One region of the Hydrogenophaga sp. OTU3427 genome, then DNA from elsewhere that is predicted to be linked to it. Evidence: predicted binding sites of a transcription regulator. Region 1 holds the regulator's gene; the other holds the start of a gene.
What was found. Region 1 encodes FliA, which starts transcription of late flagellar genes. Its sites were predicted from a motif close to CTAAAGTTTNNNNNNNNNNNGCCGNTA; they were not measured.
Positions count from the first base shown of each region.

Region 2: a site for FliA is predicted at 1,752-1,778, ahead of fliS (flagellar export chaperone FliS). Genes of this name have one in related genera too.

Region 1 is NZ_JASATI010000033.1:11,237-14,670, reverse strand. Features, by position in the region: gene flgM (flagellar biosynthesis anti-sigma factor FlgM) at 1-230, shown strand, start outside; gene AAHB17_RS17380 (hypothetical protein) at 307-681, shown strand; gene AAHB17_RS17375 (RNA polymerase sigma factor FliA) at 868-1,587, opposite strand; gene AAHB17_RS17370 (hypothetical protein) at 1,587-2,447, opposite strand; gene flhF (flagellar biosynthesis protein FlhF) at 2,440-3,434, opposite strand, start outside.
Region 2 is NZ_JASATI010000038.1:34,680-38,113, forward strand. Features, by position in the region: gene fliF (flagellar basal-body MS-ring/collar protein FliF) at 1-291, opposite strand, end outside; gene fliE (flagellar hook-basal body complex protein FliE) at 469-789, shown strand; gene AAHB17_RS18720 (flagellar protein FliT) at 873-1,178, opposite strand; gene fliS (flagellar export chaperone FliS) at 1,181-1,720, opposite strand; gene AAHB17_RS18730 (Ig-like domain-containing protein) at 1,909-3,434, shown strand, end outside.

The DNA.
Region 1 (3,434 bases):
CGCAAGCAGGCACCCAAATGCCCGAGGCAGGTGTGACCGTTTCGTTGTCGGCCGTCAGCCAGACCATCACGGCCAGCGTGGCGCGTGCCGGTGGCGACGTGTTCAATGCGAAGAAGGTGGAAGCCGTCAAGAACGCCATCGCCAATGGCACGTTCAGCATCAACGCCGAGGCCGTGGCCGACAAGCTGCTGGCCAACGCCCGCGACATGCTGGGCGTGGCATCCAAGTAAGCCCGCCCAGGCCAGGGTGCCCGGGTTCACCTGAGGAGCCCCACCGTTGCCGACCAATCCCGCTGCAAACAACACGATGGTCGCTCTGGGCGACCATTTTGCGTTGGTGGAACACCAGCTGGAGCTGGTGGAAAATGCGCTCAAGGCCCAGGACGCCGACGCCTTGCCGGCCCGGACCGAGGCCCTGGCCCGGGCCATTCAACAATTTCAGCAAATTTATCAAACCACCCAACCCGACGACCTGCCCACCTGGCAGCCCCGGCTGACGGTGGTCAACGCCCGGCTGGACAACCTGCAGAAACAGTTGCTGGCCCGCAGCGCAGCCGTCAACCGGGCTCTGGGCACCCTGTTTCCGGCGGAACAGGCCAACGCCTATGCCCGCCTCGGCAAACCGGGCGGCATGTTGGGAGGCTTGCCTCGCATGAGCAACAACACTTCATTCAAGGCGTGATACGGCGCCGACAGCCAGAACGCGTGCCTCCGCCCAGAAAACCATCGGGCCGGCTCTGCCGGACGGCCGATGTCGCCCCCTCGAGGTGGTGACAGTGCCTTGCGTCGGGGTGGAGATGGGGGTGGGCTAAGAACTTGTCCGCAAATTGGGCAGGGCCGCGCCAAATTTACGGACAAGTTCTAAAGCTCAGTGCTCGCGCAACTTGGCACGCAGGCGGGCAATCGACTGGCTGTGCAACTGGCAGACCCGGGATTCGGTGACGCCCAGCACGGCGGCGATTTCCTTCAGGTTCATGTCGTGCTCGTAGTACATGCTCATCACATGCTGTTCGCGCTCGGGCAGCTTGTTGATGGCATCCACCAGGGAACGGCGCATGCGCTGGTCGCCCAGCAAGGCGGAGGGATCGGCCTCCGCGTCGGCCGGCAAGTAGCGGTCAAGGAAGTGGTCCTCGTCGTCGCCTTTGCCGCCAATGTCTTCGAGGTAGACCAGCTGGGTGCCACGCACCCGGGCCAGGGTCTGCTGGTACTCCGGCAAGGTCATGTCCATTTCCTGGGCGATCTCGGATTCCTTGGGCGCACGGCCCAGGCGCTGCTCCAACCGGTGCACCGCCAGTTCGATGTCCTTCTGCAGCTTGCGCGAACCCCGCGACATCCAGTCGCCGTCCCGCAATTCGTCGAGCATGGCGCCGCGGATGCGCTGGCTGGCAAAGGTCTCGAACTGGACGCCCTGCGACGGCTCGAAACGTGTCAAGGCCTCGGTCAGGCCGATCATGCCCACCTGGATCAGGTCGTCGACCTCCACGCTGGCTGGCAGCTTGGCGATCATGTGATGCGCGAGCCGGTGCACCAGCGGGCTGTACTGGCGCAACTGGTCATCTCGATCGAGAGTGCCTTTGGCGGTGTACATCAACTTCTCCGAAGGTCCGATTCTGCGCCTGGCGTGGCCACGGTGGTCAATGCCATTGACCGGTCGCGGCCGGACAAGACGAGTGCGCTGTCCAACACCTTGAGCCACCACGATTCGGGCACGCGGTCGGCAGATGTGTCGCGGCAGTCATCATACGCCACTGGCCAGATTTGCAAATCCTCGCCCAGGTGGGTCTGGGCGCAACGCGCCAGGGCCTGCACCGGCGCGTCCAGCGACTGCCATTGCGCGTCGGCACGGACATGCGCGCCACCACGTGCGCGTGGCCCAGGCGCGCCCGGCGCCATGGGCACCAGCACCGGATGCACCTCGCCCGCCTGCAGCAAGACCTTGACGACGTTGTAGGCCTCCACCACCGAGCGTGGCTGCCCATCAAGCGCCACCAGCGGGCGGGCCGCGCTGCCCTGCAGGCAGACAGCAAGCACCTCCACCGGAGCCGTCAGCAACACATGGGCGCCACCAGGCACAGTGGCCAGCAACAGCTGCAAGGCCGCCTCCGAGCCCAGGCTGTGCATCTGGTTGGCCAGCCGCAGCAACCCCTGCCGGCCGGCCACGATGCGCACGCCTGGCACCGTTTCCTCGTCCGGATCGCCCCCCCAGGCCGGCGCCTGTCGGTCACGGGCCAGCAGGCGCCCCAACAGACCCTGCCCAGGCGCTTCGTCGGCCATGCCGTCGATCACCCACACCGGCTCCCCCTGTTGCGCCAGCCGGCGCGCCATCAGCCACAGCAGTCGATGAGACACGCCGCCGTGCACCATGGCCGGCACCGGCAACAGTCGGGTGCTGGAGGCCATGGCCGCGTAGGCGTGCAGCCCATGGGCCTGATCGAAGGACTCAAGCATTCCACGCATCCAGGTTCACCTGCCCGCCCGCGGGCTGTGAGAAGAACAGACCCAGTTCGCTGGCCTGCGGATCGTAGGCCGATTTGCCCGTGCTGGCCATGGATTGGCGCACCAGGGCCGCAGCGTCGGCGCGTTGCCAATCCTCGGGCACGCGCTGGCCGGTGCTCACGCCTCGCAACAGCATCTGGTGGCGGATCAGACTGTCCAGGGCGGGACCCAGCTTGGGTGCCTCGTCCAGCTTCGACAGGATCACCCCATACAGGTCGCTGCCCTTGTAGGCGTTGATCACGTCGTCCAGCGTGTCACCGTGGCTACCAGCGTTGAGCACCAGCAGCTTCTTGATCTTGTTCGAGCCCAGCAGCTCCAGCATCTCCTCGATGCGCGGGTCGTGCTGGCCCAGGCCAGCGGTGTCGATGATGACCATGCGCTTGTTGGCCAGCAGGGCCAACAGGTCCTGCAGGGCGGCGCGGTCGTGCGCCAGGTGCGCCACCACGCCCAGCATGCGGCCGTAGCTGCGCAACTGCTCATAGCCCGCCACGCGATAGGTATCCAGCGTGATCAGACCCACGCTGTTGGCGCCGTAGGACTTGACGCACTGGGCCGCCAGCTTGGCGGCGGTGGTGGTCTTGCCGACCCCTGTGGCGCCCATCAGGGCGTACACGCCGCCCTCGTCGCACAGGGACGAAGTGGCATCGGCCGTCTTGAGGTTGCGGATCAACACATCCTGCGTCCAGCGGAAGGCATCGACCGCGTTGAGCTCGGGTGGCATGCGCTCCAGCACCGCGCGCGCGACCGCCGCCGAATAGCCGGCCCGGATCAGCTTGAGCATGAGGCTGGACTGAATGGGGTTCTGGCGCGACGCGCCCAGCCACGACAAAGTGTTGAAACGCTCCTCGATCATGTCCTTGAGCGCGTTGAGTTCACCGGTCAGACGGGCCTCGACCGGGCTGGGACCGGCCGGCGGCAGGGGCACGGCCTCCGGCGCGG
Region 2 (3,434 bases), on a different contig from region 1:
GTCGGCCGGCACCAGGATGGCGCGGCCGCCGTCGGCGTGCTTGTAGGGCACGTTCAGCGTGGTCAGCTGGGCGATCACGGCGCCGCCGTCCTTGTCCGACAGATTGGCGAACAAGACCTTCCAGTCGGCTTGGCGGTTCATGTAGAAAGCCACCATCAGCACGGCCAGCAGCGCCAGGGCACCGCCCACCAGCGTGAATTTGCGGCGGTTGTCCAGGCGCGTGAAACCCTCCAGCAAGGCGTTCTGTGGCGCGGCGGGGCGAAGGTCGACTTCGGCAACGGCGGTGTTCATGGTGGCGATGATGAACCAAAAAAGACGGGGCAGGCCCGCGTTGGACGGATTATCAAAGTCGATCCGACCGAACTAAAGCCCGAAAAGGACGCGATTTCGTGGCTTTATCAAATTCAAGTTTTGGCGTCACCTGCCTACCATTGCGTCACCGAATTGGATCGACTTGGGAGCACCTCCATGGACATGCGCATCACCCCCTTGACGCCTCAGGCGTTGGGCGCCCTGGCCAAGGCGCGCCTGCAGCAGGCCGAAGGCACCGCCAACCCGGTCGCCGGCGGTGGATTTTCCGACGCCTTCAAGACCGCGCTGCAGTCCGTCAGCAAGGCCCAGAACGAGGCCAGCGAGATGCAGACCCAGGTGCAGATGGGCAACCCCAGCGTCAGCTTGGAAGAAACCATGCTGGCCATGCAGAAAGCCCAGATCGGCTTCCAGGCCACGCTGAACGTGCGCAACCGCATGGTGCAGGCCTACACCGACGTGATGAACATGCAGGTTTGATGTTTTGCAGCCCCAACAACAACGCCCGGCTTGACCGGGCGTTGTTGTTTGAAGGGGCCAGCCCCGGGAACGGGCTTGGCTGCTCAATGCAGCGTCACGCTGGGCAACTGGCTGGGCATCATGTCTTCCATGCTGCTCAGCCAGGGTTCGGCCAGACTGCGGATCTGCGCGTCATAGCGGAGGATGCTCAGCATGATGCGGTTTTTCTCGGCGCGCTGGTCGGCGCTCAGCACCTGGCTGCGCGACTCGTGGCGCAGCTGTTCGATCAGCACCGCGCAGGCGCCTTCGAGGCGCACCACTTCGTCCCAGTTTTCCATGCGCGCGGCGGTCAACATCTGCACGCTGGTGCTTTCAATGGCTTTGTAGTAGTCGATCAAGTTGTGGCTCATGGTCAGACTCCAGCAGGGGCGGCAACACGGCCGTAGGCCGCCACGCTGGCGTAGGCACCCACTGGGCGCCGGGGAGCGGCTGCGGAGGCCGCCTGGGTTGGGGCAGGCGTTGCGGCGGCAGGTGCCAGGTCGACCGGGCGCTGCGCCATGCTTTCGGGACGCATCTGTTGCCAGGCTTCCAGCAGAGGGGCGATCAGATCGACCACTTCCACCAGCATGCCCACATCATTTTTCGCATTGGCCTGGACCAACCGGATCACCGCGTAGTCGTAGAGGCTGGCCAGGTTGCCGGCGAGTTCGCCGCCATTGTCGTGGTCCAGGCTGGTGATCAGGCCTTCCTGGATGATGCGGATCGCGTGATCGATGTGCTTGATCTTGAGCTGCACGTCGCCTTGCTGGATGGCGCCGCGGGCCTTGTTGATGTTCTCGATCACCGCCTCGAACATCATGTTGACCAACTGGTGGGGGTCATTGGCTGCGGCCCGGGTTTGCAGTCCGACCGACTGGTAGGCCGATGCGGCATTCAAGCGATGTGGATTCATGGTGCCCGTCCTTGAGGAGTCTTTGCAACATTATCGGCAGAGTATGGGCCAACTTGACCGCGAATTGAAGTGGCAAAAGCCACCAAAGCCCCCCGCTTTTGTGCTCCGTGCTCCTCAAGATGTAAGCGAGCTGGCCGATAGGGATGGCGTTGGCGAGATACGCCGGATACCCCTTGGAAGGCCTGGAGATGACAAGCATAAACACCGTGTCCGCGCCGTCCGCGTCCTACGGCGGTGGCACGTCGGTCAGCCAGCCGGCGGGCGAGTCTGCCACGGCCGTTCTGGTGTCCAGTGCGCCCGCCCCGGGGACGGTATCGATTTCCGCCCAGGCCTATGCCCTGTCCAGCACGGCGGCGGTAGCGGACACCCTGGTCCCGCTGGTCACCAGTTTTTCGCCTGCCGACGGCAGCAGCGGCGCGCTGACCACGGCCAATGTGGTGCTCAAGTTCAACGAGGGCATCCAGCGTGGCAGCGGCCTGATCACTCTGAAGGACGGCAGTGGCAGGGTGGTCGAAACCTTCGATGCCGCCAGCAGCGACCGCATCACGATCACCGGTGACACGCTGAGCATCAACCCCACCAACGACCTGGCCTACAACACGCAGTACACCGTGGGCTTCGCCAAAGGCACGGTCCAGGACCTGGCCGGCAACCAGTTCGCGGGCGCCGGCAGCTATGACTTCCGCACCCGGATGGACACGGACGGGCCGACCGTGTCCCGTTTCTCACCAGCCGACGGTTCGACCGGCGCACTGACCACCGCCAACGTGGTGCTCAAGTTCAACGAGGCCGTCCAGCGCGGTTCCGGCGCGATCACGCTCAAAAACGCGGCGGGCCAGGTGGTCGAGGTGTTCGATGCCGCCAGCAGCGACCGCGTCACCGTCACCGGCGACACACTGAGCATCAACCCGACCCGGGACCTGGACTACAACACGCAGTATTTCGTCAGTTTCGGTGCCGGCACGGTCAAGGACACGCTGGGCAACGCCTTCAAGGGCACCAGCACCTACGATTTCCGAACCCGTGTCGACACCGACGGCCCGACCGTCACACGCTTCACGCCAGCCGACGGATCGACCGGCGCGCTGACCACGGCCAACGTGGTCCTCAAGTTCAATGAAGCCATCCAGCGTGGCGCCGGGCAGATTGTCCTGAAGAACGCGGCGGGACAGGTGATCGAGACCTTTGACGCAGCCCGCAGCGACCGCATCACCATCAGCAACGACACGCTGACCCTCAACCCCACCAAGGACCTGGACTACAACACGCAGTATTTCGTGAGCTTTGGCAGCGGCACGGTCAAGGACGCGCTGGGCAACGCCTTCAAGGGCACCAGCAGCTACGACTTCCGTACCCGGCGCGACACCGACGGCCCGACCGTCACCCGCTTCACCCCCGCCGATGGGTCGACCGGAGCCCTGACGACGGCCAACGTGATGCTCAAGTTCAACGAACCCATCCAGCGCGGCTCGGGGCTGATCACCCTGCGCACCGCAGCGGGCCAGGTGGTCGAGACCTTCGACGCCTCGCGCAGCGACCGCATCACCGTCACCAACGACACCCTGGTCATCAACCCGACGCAAGACCTGGCCTACAGCACCCAGTACTTCGTGAGCTTCGGTGCTGGTACGGTCAAGGACGTGCTGGGCAACGCATTCAAGGGTGTCAGCAGTTACGACTTCAAGACCCGGGCCGATACGGATGCGCCCAAGAC